2 regions of the Marinobacter antarcticus genome follow, and region 1 is predicted to be linked to the other one. Evidence: predicted binding sites of a transcription regulator. Region 1 holds the regulator's gene; the other holds the start of a gene.

Region 1 (7,114 bases):
GCCCAGAGCGGGAAAATACAACGTCCTTCAATGAGATGTACGAGCGTAAACCCATAGTCCTTACCTTTCAGCCCACAACACTTAGCTTTCAGAGAGCGGCTACATTATGCGAAGGAGCGCCCAAGCTCAATCGCTGGTTCTTAAAATGAATTGATAGCAATGATCAATTCCACTGAGCTTCCTACATTTTTCTCTACGACATTCGTTAAAGAACTCACTACTGAAAACTCTGGTGAACTTGCCGTAACCCGCCTGCTCAGCTCGCGAGAAATGTTATACTTCGCCAACTTAATCGCAATTCCGTCTTTTCAAATAGAACGCGTCAACGAGAAAGCAGGTTCTTCGCCCGATGACTGAACAGAGTACATACGATTTTCGGAACTCCGCACTCCAGGCTATCCGCATTGAGCGGGATGCAATCAGCGCCCTGGAAAACCGCATCGACGACCATTTCATACGTGCCTGCGAAGTAATCATGGCATGCAAGGGCCGGGTGGTTGTGACCGGCATGGGCAAATCCGGCCACATTGGCCACAAGATTGCGGCCACCCTTGCCAGCACCGGAACACCCGCGTTTTTTGTTCACCCCGGGGAAGCCAGCCACGGCGACATGGGCATGATTACCAGCCAGGATGTGGTTATTGCCATTTCAAACAGTGGCAACACCAGCGAAGTGATTACCATTCTGCCACTTATAAAACGCATGGGCGCACCTCTGATCAGCATGACCGGCAATCCGAACTCCACACTGTCAAAAGAGGCTGTAGCGAATCTGGATGTCAGCGTTGAAGCGGAGGCCTGCCCGCTTGGCCTGGCGCCCACATCCAGCACAACGGCAACTCTGGTGATGGGCGATGCCCTGGCCGTTGCCTTGCTGGAAGCCCGGGGCTTCAGCGCGGAAGACTTCGCGTTCTCTCATCCCGGCGGCAGCCTTGGGCGCAAACTCCTGCTTCGGGTATCCGACATTATGCATACCGGCGATAGCATACCCACCGTTAGTGAAGACACCACTCTGAGCGGCGCATTGCTGGAGATCTCCCGCAAAGGCCTGGGCATGACCACCGTTGCAGACGCCACCGGCGCAATGACCGGTATTTTTACTGACGGCGACCTGCGCCGCACCCTGGACAAATCCATCGATGTGCACACCACGCCCATGCGGGATGTGATGACACGAAACGGCAGGGCCATCCAGCCTGACCAGCTGGCTGCAGAAGCACTCAACATCATGGATGAGCTCAAAATCAACGCACTCCCGGTTGTTGACAAGAGCGGCACCCTGGTAGGCGCCATCAACATGCACGACCTGCTTCGCGCCGGTGTGATTTAAAGAGCGGTAATAAGAAGCTATATGATGACTAAACTGCATAGCCCACTGGAAGAAGCCTGGCCAGAAGCCCTTCTGGCCAAAGCTGCGCGCATCAAGCTCGTTGCTCTGGACGTTGATGGCATCATGAGCGATGGCAAAATTTACTTCAGCGCCAAAGGCGACGAATTGAAAGGCTTCAACATTCTGGACGGGCTGGGCCTGAAGCAGATCATGGCAGCGGGAATCAACGTAGCCGTCATTACCGGCCGCAGCTCACCGCTCACCGAAAAACGCATGAAAGACCTGAAAATCCCCCATCTGATGCAGGGGCGTGAAGACAAAAGGGTCGCTTTGCAGGAACTGGTGAACAGTCTGGACATACTGCCGGAAGCTATCGCCTATATGGGTGACGACTTGCCGGATCTGCCCGCCATTCGCTACGCAGGCCTCGGAGTTACGGTTCCGAACGGATACTGGCTGGTGCGTGAGCACGCCGATTACTGCACCCGGGTTAGCGGAGGCAAGGGTGCAGTGCGAGAGCTTTGCGATCTGCTGCTGACAGCCGGAGGGCATCTGGATGCAACGCTGACGCCCTACCTGGAGCCATAGCCATGGCACAGAGCGAAAAAAACAGCCTGCTTTCCACACTGGCCATGACAAACAAGCCCAGGCTTCGCATGCTGGCGCTTGCAGCCACCATTGCAGCCACGGTTTTCCTGCTGTGGCGGAGCGACGAGCCACCGATCACCAGCTACAGCGATGCCAGGCAACTTCGGGGCGATGCAGAGCCCGACGGCTTTGTAATCAACGGCAGCTACACATCTTACGATGAAACCGGCCACCGCAAGATCGTTTTTACAAGCCCTCGCATCGAACAGTTCGAAGAGGAAAACCTGGCTACCATGGAGTCGCCGAACGCAGAATTGTTCAGCGCAACCGAGGCCGAGCCCTGGGTCCTCGAAGCCGAGAATGGCCGCCTGCGGCGGAACGAAGACCAGCTATACCTGACCGGCAACGTTCGTGTGGTGCGGACCATTGGTGACCGAAAAGCGACACTGGTTACCGAGAGCCTGACCCTGGACAACATTCAAGGTACTGTCTATACCGACGAACCGGTAGAAATAACCGATAGTCTGGGCACGACCCGGGCTAAAGGCATGAAAGCGTGGATCGATGAGCGCATTGTGGAACTCAATTCCCAGGTGGAAGGACGTTATGAAACTATTAGATAACCCCATGCGCCAACTATTGGCTATCATCCTGGTGGCTGGTCTTTCCAGCCCGACTCTGGCCTTTGATCTCGATTCCGACGAGCCAATTACCGTCAGCGCCGACAGCGCCCGCCTGGACGATGGCAAGGGCATTGCCACCTACACCGGAGCGGTGGAACTGGTTCAAGGCAAAACGCGCCTGACAGCGGAACGGGTGGTTCTGTACCGCAGCGCCAAAGGTCTCAACCGTATTGAAGCCAACGGCTCTCCTGCCCGATACCAGCAACCCGTTGCCAGCGGCGAAGGTGAAACCGATGCCAAAGCCCGGAACATCACCTGGTCTGCCTCAGACAAACAGCTCACCTTTGAACGGGAGGCTGTGATTGAGCAGAATGGCAACATATTCCGCGGCGACATTATTCATTACGATACCGAGCAACGGGTGGTCACCGCAGCAGGCAGCGAAGATACCGGCGCTGGCCCGGGCCGGGTTGAGATGGTCATTCAGCCCCGCGGCAGCAGCAACTCCACAAAATAACGGCAAACAGGGATCCGATGGCAGTTCTCAGAGCGAGCAACCTGGCAAAAAGCTATAAGCAGAAAAAAGTGGTCATTGATGTCTCGCTGGAAATTCGCAGCGGTGAAATCGTCGGCCTGCTCGGCCCGAACGGCGCCGGCAAAACCACCTGCTTTTACATGATCGTGGGGCTGGTAAACGCCGATAACGGCCGCATAACCATCGACAGCCAGGATATCACGTCTCTGCCCATGCATGGCCGGGCCCGCAAAGGCATCGGCTACCTGCCTCAGGAGGCTTCGGTGTTCCGCAAGCTATCCGTGCGGGATAACATCATGGCGATTCTGGAAACCCGAAAGAACCTCGGCCGTGCTGAACGCCTGAGCAAGCTCGAACACCTGCTGGAAGAGTTTCACATTACCCACATCCGCGACAGCCTGGGCATGGCACTCTCCGGGGGCGAGCGGCGCCGGGTGGAAATTGCCCGTGCCCTGGCAATGGAGCCTGCCTTCATTCTGTTGGACGAGCCGTTTGCCGGGGTAGATCCCATCTCTGTCAGTGATATCAAGCAGATCATCCGCCACCTCCGGGACAAGGGCATCGGCGTTCTGATTACCGACCACAACGTGCGCGAAACACTGGATATCTGCGAGAACGCTTACATTGTTTCTGGTGGCCACATTATCGCCTCCGGAAACTCCGAAACCATTCTCGCCAATCAACAGGTTAAAGAAGTGTATCTTGGCAACGAATTCCACCTGTAGCATCTGTTTTCGGCATCCGGATACACCCGTTCGATTGTTTTGCTGACCCGGAGCAAGTAAACTCGGCAAAGAACTTGCAAGGGTACTCAAAAATGGCGGCAAGTTGCCGCCATACATAGATTTTTTAGCCGATGCAAGAAATTCAGAGCGGGTATGAGTGACGGATCCTGAGCGATGGTTATGAAAGCCTCATTACAATTAAAGCTGGGTCAGAGCCTGACAATGACGCCCCAGCTGCAACAGGCGATCAGGCTTCTGCAGTTATCAACTCTCGATCTTCAGCAGGAAATCCAGCAAGCCCTGGAATCCAATCCCCTGCTGGAAGCTTCGGAAGATGACGACCAAACTGAAACGCCGTCAGCCGACGGTGATCAGAATCAAGACAACACCGCTAACGAAACATCTCCTGAGGCGTCTGCCGAGGCTGCCACCTCCGACTGGGATGAGAGCGAAAGCGGCCCGGACTGGCAATCTGAAAACGAAATCCCGGATACGCTTCCCGACGATCTTCCCGTCGATACCGCCTGGGAAGATGTTTACCAGTCCGCCCCCGCCCCGGCTGCGCGGAATGACGACGAAAGCGACCACGATTTCGAAACCCGGAACTCACCGACCGAAACCCTCAGGGATCACCTTGAGTGGCAGCTCAACCTCACACCTTTGAATGAACGGGATCAGGCCATTGCTCACGCCCTGATGGATGCGGTAGACGAACGGGGGTATCTAACCAGCTCTCTTGAGGACATATACGCAGGCCTGACCGACGATGCTGATGAAGACCCTCTTGAGATGGATGAAGTGGAAGCCGTTTTACGCCGGCTACAGTACTTCGACCCGCCAGGGGTTTTTGCCCGGGATCTTCAGGACTGCCTGCTTATCCAGCTTAACCAGCTGCCCCCGGAAACCCCCTGGCTCGCCCAGGCCCGGCTCGTCATCACCCATTACATAAATCTGTTGGGCAACCGCGACTACGCCCAACTGCTTCGCCGCAGCCGCCTTAAAGAAGATCAGTTGCGCGACGTACTTGCGCTGATCACCAGCCTCAACCCGCGGCCGGGTGACATCATCGACCGCACAGAGCCGGATTACGTTATTCCCGATGTCATCGTGCGCAAACACAACGGCCGCTGGCGTGTGGAACTGAACCCCGAAATTGCTCCGCGCATACGCGTGAATGCCAGCTATGCTTCATTAATAAGACGAGCCGATAGCAGCGCCGATAACACCTATCTCCGCGACCAGCTTCAGGAGGCAAAGTGGTTCATAAAAAGCCTGCAAAGCCGGAACGAAACACTGCTGAAGGTTGCCACACGTATTGTCGAGTATCAGCAGGGTTTTCTGGATCACGGGGAAGAAGCAATGAAGCCGCTGATTCTCTCGGATATTGCCCAGGTTGTGGAAATGCACGAATCCACTATTTCCCGTGTAACCACGCAGAAATACATGCACACACCGCGGGGCATTTTTGAACTGAAGTACTTTTTCTCCAGCCACGTCAGCACCGACGAAGGCGGCGAATGCTCCTCAACCGCGATCCGCGCCATGATCAAAAAGCTCATTGCAGCGGAAACACCGAAAAAGCCGTTGAGTGACAGCAAGATTGCGGCCATGCTTGGAGAAGAGGGAATCAAGGTGGCTCGGCGCACGGTTGCAAAATATCGCGAGGCGATGCACATTCCGCCCTCGAACGAACGCAAGCGCCTGGTTTAAACCGGGCACCGCTGGCCGGTTCACACGGATTTCGCTGACGCAGCCACAAGCGCCAGCACTCAGCCCGGCTCCTGGAGCCGGGACGGATGACAACAGGAGACGTCTATGCAACTCAATATTTCAGGCCATCACGTAGAACTGACTCCCGCCCTGAAGGACTATGTATCCGAAAAGTTTGAACGACTGGAGCGGCACTTTGACCACATCAGTAATTGCCAGGTAACACTGGAAGTGGATAAGGTTCGTCAGATCGCGGAGGCTACGCTTCACGTGGTGGGTGGTGAGATTCACGCAAAGGCGGAAAGTGAGGATATGTACGCAGCTATCGACGGCCTCGTCGACAAGCTTGATCGACAGATCCTCAAGCATAAAGAAAAGAGTGTGGACAGGATGCATGGAAACGCAGCCCGCTAGGCGGCTGTTTTCAGGCATGTCATCTAATCAAGCTGCGGCGCGGACAACGTGTCGCAGCTTTTTTTAACGGAAGCGCGGTCGATTCATGAGCGACACATCCCTGACAATAGACAACATTCTTGCACCGGAACTGACCCTGTGTAAGGTACCCGCATCGAGTAAAAAGCGGGTTCTGGAGTTCATTGCCGAGCAGATCCGTCAGCACAATGATTCACTCGGAGAGGGTCAGATTTTCAACAATCTGATCGCTCGTGAGCGACTGGGCAGCACGGGAATTGGTCAGGGAATCGCCATCCCCCACTGTCGGCTGGAAGGGCTTGAACACGTGATCGGCGTTCTGATAACTCTGGAAGAAGCCGTCGAGTTTGATGCTATTGATAACCAGCCGGTGGATCTTGTGTTTGCACTTGTTGTGCCCAAGGAAGCCACCAGCGAGCATCTTGAGCTACTGAGCCAGCTCGCAGAGAAATTCAATGAGCGCACCTTCTGCGACCGCCTCAGGCAGTGCGAAGATGCGGGTACGCTTTACCAACGCATGACCGCCGCAAGCGGCTGATATCCACTCTGGTAACAGGCTGTTTCACCATGAAGCTGATCATCGTCAGTGGCCGGTCCGGCTCCGGCAAGAGCACCGCTCTTCACGTACTGGAAGACCTCGGATACTACTGTATTGATAACCTGCCGATCGGACTTCTGTTCCCTCTCACCCGGGAAGCCGCCAACCAGAGCGCGCCTGGGCGGCTCGACAAGATGGCCGTCAGCATTGATGCCCGCAACCTGTCTGGGGAGCTGGGCAATTTTGAGGAGATTTACCGCAAGCTTCGCAGAGACGACATCCAGGCCGAGGTCATCTATCTGGATGCGGATGAACAGTCCCTGCTACAGCGGTTCCACGCGACCCGTCGCAAGCACCCCCTCAGCGATGATAAAACATCTCTCAGAGAGGCCATCACTAACGAAAAGATTCTGCTGGAACCCCTTTCCAAACTGTCGGATCTCTACATCAATACCACGGGCCTCTCGATGTACGAACTTCGGGATATGGTGAAACAGCGGGTAGCTGGCCGCAAAGATCAGGAACTGGCCCTGCTTTTCCAGTCCTTCGGCTTCAAACACGGCGTACCACTGGATTCCGATTACGTGTTTGATGTGCGCTGCCTGCCCAACCCCTATTGGGATACCAGCCTGC
Region 2 (7,114 bases), 140 kb from region 1:
TTTCGTCCTCGCTCAGCTCCTGACCGTCTTTGTTGTCGTCAGCCATTGCGTTCTACCTTCAGTTGTTTTTTTAACTTGGGCCGTGTCGCCCGTTCATGAATCCTGAGCGCCAGTTTTCCGTCCCGGGTTCCCATCGTTGCCTTGTATATGGGGATGCCATTGGCCGTTACTGTCAGATATTCAGGCACCTCTACAGGAATGATGTCGCCAGCTTTCAGTTTGGCGATGTCTCTCAGGGAAATCCTGCGCCGACAAACCGTGGTGTTGACCGGAACATCCACCTCCTTGATATCCTCCTGCAACGCATTGACCCAACGCTCGTCCACGTCATCAACGTCACTTTGTACTCCAGAATCAAGCACATCCCGGATCGGTTCAATCATTGAATAGGGCAAGGCAAAGTGCAGCTCACCGCCACCGCCATCCAGCTCGATGTGGAAGGTGCTGACCACTACCACTTCGCTGGGGCTCACAATATTGGCCATGGCCGGGTTTACCTCGGAACTGAGGTATTCGAAATTCACTTTGATGACCGCTTGCCAAGCCTCCTGCATGTCATTAAAAACCTGGTTAAGCACCATCTGCACTATGCGGTTTTCCGTCGGCGTGAACTCCCGGCCCTCGATCTTTGCGTGCCGCCCTTCACCTCCAAAAAAGTTATCAACCAGCTTGAACACCAGTTTGGCATCCATAACAAACAGGGATGTCCCCCGCAACGGGCGAACCTTGCACAGATTCAGGCTGGTGGGCACATAAAGTGTGTGTATGTATTCGCCGAACTTCATGATCTGGACGCCACCGGTGGAAACATCCGCATTACGACGCAGAAGATTGAACAGGCTGATGCGGGTGTACCGTGCAAAGCGCTCGTTGATCATCTCCAACGTGGGCATCCGGCCACGGACGATACGATCCTGACTGGCAAGATCGTAATTTTTTACGCCGGTTTCGTCAGCTTCTTCATAAGTATCAACGTCACCGTCATCCACGCCGTGGAGGAGCGCATCAATTTCATCCTGTGACAGTAAATCCTGCATACGTTGTCCTGCTGCTGAAATGCCTTGCCCGTATCCGGGCTCTATTGCACTTTCTATTGCACTACAAAATTCCTGAACAGCACCTGGCTGATGCCGGGCTCACCTTCTTGCTCCAGCACCTGATTAACCGTTGTCAGCATGTTTTCCGCCAGGCTTTGTCGGCCTTCCGGTGTCTGCAACTCCTTAAAATTGCTGCTACCAAGCACCATAACCAGCTGGCTTCGAATCAGGGGCATATGCAGTTTGGCTGCGGTCAGCGCCTCAGGGTCGGTTGCTCCGAGAGCTACGTAGGCCTGCGCATAGCGCTGACGGCCTTCGCCCTGCAACGTCGTCACCAGAGCTTTTTCAATGTCCAGGTAAACGCTCGGAGTGAAGGTTTCTACCGCCACATCATCCTGGCTTTCTGTATCGTCGCCCATTCCGGGCAAACCGCCACCAAGAAACCACAAGGTGCCAGCAACCGACAAGGCAATCGCCAGTAGCACCACCACTGTCAGCAGGATAATCACTTTCAGTTTACCTTTCTTGGCCGGTTCTGCCTCAGGTGCGCTATTTTCTGCCATAGTGTTTTTCGCCAGAAATCCGTCAATGGAAGTACGTTTCCATGACTTTTACAGATTGACTGCAAAGGGCGGGCCAGAAGGCCCAACCCTCCCGCTCAGACCCGCAGTCTAGCGTTGCACGAAAGGATGGGCAAAGCAGATTAACGAAGAGGGCTCAGCAAGATGACCCAAACACTCAGGCAAAAATATCGACGGCGCCGTTCCAGCTCAGGTCAAGACTGCCAGTCTGAGTGTTTGCTTCACCGCCATCTGCAGCCGAGAGCTCTGCACCTGAACCCGAAGACGAACCGTCTCCATCACCCGCGCCCTGCTCTCCACGCTGGTTCTGTGAGTTGTCAGAGACATCGAACTGAGCCAGGGAAAGGCCTTGCTCACCCAGCATGTCACGCAGCCGATGTGAATGCAGTTCCAGTTGATCCCGCACCACCGGGTTAGCGGCATGGACGGTAATGGTGGCCTGATCGTTGTGTACGCGAACCCGTACCTCCATTGGCCCCATATCAGGCGGCGTGAGGTGAATCTCGGCCACTGACAGGTTTTTGGCTGTCAACCAGCTGAGCTTACCCATCAGTTTATCCCCCCACTCTGCGTGGTTTACGGGAACATCAACCGATGTCGCGTAGCTCCTCAGGGGCACCTGGGCTTCTGCCGCAAGCTTGCCAGCCGCGTTGTTGGTGCTTTGCTGAGAAACCAACTCCATGGCCGATTCGAACCGGGTACCATTCAGCAGGCTGGAAGGGTCCATGACACTGGCTTTTTCTCCGGCTGCCGGGGCCAGGGAATCGGTCAGTTGCAGACCAGACATCAGCCCACCTTTTCCACCGAGCGCAGTCTGGCCAGGCTGCCCGGGTTTGCCCCCGACAAGTCCTGCAAACAACTCGGAGCCCTGTATTATTGCCGGACTGCTCGCGGCCGGACCTGCGGCACCACCTGCCACTGCAACCTGCCCGGTTGAAGGCAGCAACAGAGCCTGCAACTCTGCAAAAGTCAGCGGGGTCGTAATGGCTTCCATTTCAGGGGCCGTCTCTGCGATTTTCCCGGCAGTTGTTTTTTCCGCCGCTTCGTCTTCACCCGTTACGGAAGTCTTAACGCTCTTGCCGGACTCACCGGTTTTCCCGGGAGGTTCGGACTGGCTCGCTGATTGCGCACCATCCTCTTTTGCGGAGTTTCTGGCATCGGCTTGCTGGCGATCGAGACGTTTTTGCTCCGCACGGGAGAAAGCTTCGTACCGGCTTTCACTGGCGCCATTGTCTCGACCGGAACCGGATTTCGATGCGCCGGCATCATTCTGCATCCCGGGCGCGGGAGTCTGGGGAAGAACCATCTGTGTCATGGCAACCTCTTGCCGCTTTTTATCGGTAGACGCACTGTTCAGTCCGTTTCAGAGCTGATTTTCAGGCGGTTTCCCAAACAACTGCAAAAGCAATGCCAGCCGCACACTCTGTCTGGCCGCTTTCTGCTTAGCCGCACTCGGTTAACGCCATCGACTGCTAGCTGGCGCCGCGCGCCATCAGAGCATTAAGCGCATTAGTAACCCGTTGAAATTCTGACTTAATGGCTTCCAGAACGGCCGGAGCTTCGTTAAGGCTATCGCTCTTCCCGGCTTCCTCCGCTTCCCGGCACAGCTCTCCAAGTCGAGGAGCTCCAATATTAATGCTGCTACCCTTGAAGCTATGGGCCGTTTTTGCAAAGGCGCCTGAATCCCCATCCATCATGGCCCCCTTCAAGCTATCGATTCGTTCTTGCGAATCATTAAGATAGGTCCGGATCAGCATCTCGAACTCATCTTCCATTACGTCCTGAAGCTCTGCCAAAGCTTCGTCATCAAGGTGTGGCTTATCAACCATGACCAACTCCCTTGTTTCTGTTAAAAGTGCCGATTAGATTAAAAGTGCCGATTAAAAGTACCAATCATAAACAATTTCCACCCGACTCCCCTGTTCATGAAACCTGATGGATTCTGCCAGTCGCTTTAGCAAAATCAGTCCACGCCCCGCATAACGGGGCCCGCTCTGCTCCATCTCCGTGGATTGCAGAACCGCATGATTCTGGAAATCGAACCCCTGGCCGCTGTCTTCGCAAACAACCCGCAGGCGCCCACCCCACTGCATAGGTTCATGATGAAAACTGAACCTGATGTAATGGCCGCTCACTCCGCTGAGACGCAAAGCACGCTCGAAATAGTAACGGTCAAAGCCCTCCGGTGTGTACTTCCATTCAGAAGGTAGCTCAAGAACACCATGTTCCAGAGCATTATTATACAGCTCTGAGAGCAAGGTATAAATTTCTCCGCTTTTACGCCGCAGCCCCGGCACTTCCATGCAGATATGGAGCAACAACGGCAAGGGGCTGAACTCCCCCAGCGTGCGCTCCCGGATTTCATACACACACTTCCACTCCGTCGGCCCAGCCAGAGTGGAAGGCTCAGCCCCTTCGGGCATAGCCGTAAGTCCCGCGTGATCAACCATTTCCAGACAGCAGAGCGTGAGATCATCACCGAATTTCTGGCGCCCGGTAAACCGCCGTATTCCACTCATAAGAGCATCAAACGGATGCCGTCCGGAGGTCACGCCCTCGACTGCGAGCCGCACGCCACGCTCACCGAAGAGATGGCCTTCTTCGTTGCTGCATTCCAGCACGCCATCGGTCATCAACAGCAGCCGGTCGCCGGGCAGCGTTCTGATGGTCTCCATTTCGGCATTAAACTGATCAGCGTTCAGAATCCCCAGTGGCAGATGTCGGGATGGCAGGCTATAACTTGCGGCGGATGAGCGCACCAGCCACCCATCGGGTAAGCCACCATTCCATACTTTCAGCTGGTTGAGCCCGAAGTCTGCCTCAACCATCGCACCGCAGCAGAACATGTCTTTCGGCAGTATGCGCACCAGCTTCTGATTGATTTCCCGGAGAATATCGGACCCGTCAAAGCCTTTGCTTGCCATGCCGTAAAAGGTTTCCGCAACGGGCATGGCGCCAATCGCTGCAGGCAATCCATGTCCGGTAAAATCGCCCGTAAACACAAGCATTCCACCGGCAGGGCGGGGTGAAGCGAACAGCACATCGCCACTGAAGACCGATAGGGGCGACGCGTGGTAGCGAATGTTAGGCGAATCCAGGCACCCGGTGTGAGCGACGTTGTCAAAGACCCGCCGCGCCACATGTTGCTCCTCCAGCAGTTGCCGGTTGCGCTCATGCATCAGATCCCTCTGGTCTGACAGAGCCTGGTGCATCAGACGCATCCGGTTAAAGGCATTGATCTTGGCGTCGATCATTACCCGGTTATAGGGTTTGCTCAGAAAGCCGTCGCCGCCTGCTTCAAGGCATCGCGCCAGATCCTCCGCTTCCGACAGAGAGGTAATGAAAATCAGCGGCACCATGCGCTCACCGGCAAGCCGTTTAATCTCCCGCGCCGCCTCCATGCCGTCCATTGCGGGCATCAATGCGTCCAGAAGGACGATGTCCGGCTCGCCCGAACGAAAAAGTGCCACCGCCTCCCGACCATTAGCAGCATCCAGCACATGGTGGCCAAGGTGTCTCAGCAGGGTTTTCAGGATCACCCGGTCACTGTCGCTGTCATCGGCAATGAGGATTTTCAGGGGGTCGCTTTCTGCTGCAGGCTCATCCATCACAGGTTCCGGCGGCCTGAGCAATCACCGAATGGTGAACAGTTGCTCGAAATTGGAAATGGTCAGAATCTTGCGGACATCGTTATTGCAATTTTCAATGGCAATACTGGCCTTGTCACCCCCGCCGTAGTCCCTCAGCAAAAGCAACATACCCAGCGCTGAGCTGTCGAGATAGGTTGCTTCGGACAAATCCACAATGTAACCGCGCACATCCTTACCGCCATGCTCGTACGCATCGCGGAAGGCCTGATGGGTGCTGAAATCAAAGCGCCCCTCTATTCTGATAATCAGAGTCTGACCGTCGTGACTGCGGCGGGTCTGGATCGGCATCCGCAAAACCTCCGGTGGTATTCACTGAAACATCCAGCCGCCACTTGTGACGCGACCTGAGTTTCTATAAGGATAGCCCAGCGCAGTCAGTTTGCATGGAATTGCGATTGATTCAGGGCAAGCGTCAGCGGCGGCGGCGCGCAAAAGCACGGCCAGCGGCTTCATCAGACATCTTTTGCTCCTGCAGATCCTGAACTCTTTGCTCTTGCTTACGACAGGTCTCGATGTATTTCTCCATACCTCGCCGACGCTCCCAGGCGTGCTGCCACTCCCGTCGACGAGTCTCAAAAACCGCTTCGGTCTGAACCAGCTGCTTTTGCTGCTGCAGGATAACCTGATCAAGCTGCGCAATAAACGCCTGCCACGCTTGCAAACGACTGACCTGCACCACGCCGTGTTGACTGTTGCGGATCTGATCCCGGTATTCCTGCTGGTAGCTGTTGAGGTTTTCTATCTGACCCTTGTGTTGCTCCATCAGTTCCCGGGCCTTGCCCATCCGCTCCAGCGCTTCCTGCTCCTTGCGCTCTTCCAGCGCAAGCACTACGGTCAGGCGCTGAGAACGCAATATCAACTGACACCTCTGCTTGCATTGGCGGCATCGGGATCAGGAACAGCAGACTTGCGGCGTTCCGGTGAGCGACGTTCGGGCACCACAGATAGCAGCCCCTCGATGCTCTCGGTTAGTGAAGCGCGCTCGTTCAGCCCCTGCTGCAGGAACTGGCGCATATTCCCGATATGGGTAATGGCGAAGTCGGTTTCCGGATCGGAGCCCTTCACATAGGCGCCTACGCTGATCAGATCCCGGGCCTGCTGATAACGTGAATAGACCTGTTTGAACCGCTGGGACCGGGCGAAGTGCTCGGTTTCTGTCACCTGCGGCATAACCCGGCTGATAGAAGCCTCAACGTCGATGGCAGGATAGTGCCCTTCTTCTGCAAGCCGGCGCGAGAGCACAATATGGCCATCCAGGATCGCCCTGGCTGCATCCGCAATGGGATCCTGCTGATCGTCACCTTCGGTCAGCACGGTATAAAACGCGGTGATCGAACCACCTCCGGGCAAACCATTGCCGGTGCGCTCCACCAGCTGCGGCAACTTGGCGAATACGGAAGGTGGATAACCTTTGGTGGCAGGTGGTTCGCCAACCGCCAGCGCAATTTCACGCTGAGCCTGGGCGTATCGGGTAAGCGAGTCCATCAGCAGAAGCACTCGCTTGCCCTTGTCCCGGTAGTATTCGGCAATCCGAGTCGTAAGCATGGCTGCGCGCAGGCGCATCAGCGGTGAGTCATCCGCCGGAGCAGCAACCACAACCGATCTGGCCAGCCCTTCTTCACCCAGAATATCTTCAATGAATTCCTTGACCTCCCGGCCACGCTCACCGATCAACCCAACCACGATAACGTCGGCATCGGTGAACCGGGTCATCATACCCAGCAGCATACTTTTACCAACACCACTGCCAGCAAACAGCCCCAGACGCTGGCCCTGACCAACGGTCAGCAGGGCATTAATAGCCCGAATGCCAACATCCATGGACTGCCTTACAGGTGCCCGGTTG

What was found. Region 1 encodes sigma-54, which starts transcription at its own class of promoters, with help from an activator protein. Its sites were predicted from a motif close to ANTGGCATNNANNTTGCTNT; they were not measured.
Region 2: BUA49_RS08805 (flagellar hook-length control protein FliK) is a predicted target of sigma-54. The motif match lies at 3,014-3,033, and genes of this name have one in related genera.

The regions. Positions count from the first base shown of each region.
Region 1 covers NZ_FRAQ01000001.1:1,733,680-1,740,793, reverse strand. The annotation lists gene BUA49_RS08195 (ATP-binding cassette domain-containing protein) at 1-55, opposite strand, end outside; gene BUA49_RS17685 (hypothetical protein) at 160-357, shown strand; gene BUA49_RS08190 (KpsF/GutQ family sugar-phosphate isomerase) at 350-1,330, shown strand; gene BUA49_RS08185 (KdsC family phosphatase) at 1,355-1,918, shown strand; gene lptC (LPS export ABC transporter periplasmic protein LptC) at 1,921-2,541, shown strand; gene lptA (lipopolysaccharide transport periplasmic protein LptA) at 2,525-3,058, shown strand; gene lptB (LPS export ABC transporter ATP-binding protein) at 3,076-3,801, shown strand; gene BUA49_RS08165 (RNA polymerase factor sigma-54) at 3,982-5,511, shown strand; gene hpf (ribosome hibernation promoting factor) at 5,617-5,925, shown strand; gene ptsN (PTS IIA-like nitrogen regulatory protein PtsN) at 6,011-6,481, shown strand; gene rapZ (RNase adapter RapZ) at 6,511-7,114, shown strand, end outside.
Region 2 covers NZ_FRAQ01000001.1:1,874,009-1,881,122, reverse strand. The annotation lists gene fliN (flagellar motor switch protein FliN) at 1-46, opposite strand, end outside; gene fliM (flagellar motor switch protein FliM) at 39-1,037, opposite strand; gene BUA49_RS08810 (flagellar basal body-associated FliL family protein) at 1,091-1,600, opposite strand; gene BUA49_RS08805 (flagellar hook-length control protein FliK) at 1,776-2,933, opposite strand; gene BUA49_RS08800 (Hpt domain-containing protein) at 3,091-3,447, opposite strand; gene BUA49_RS08795 (ATP-binding SpoIIE family protein phosphatase) at 3,499-5,226, opposite strand; gene BUA49_RS08790 (STAS domain-containing protein) at 5,251-5,556, opposite strand; gene fliJ (flagellar export protein FliJ) at 5,681-6,124, opposite strand; gene fliI (flagellar protein export ATPase FliI) at 6,124-7,114, opposite strand, start outside.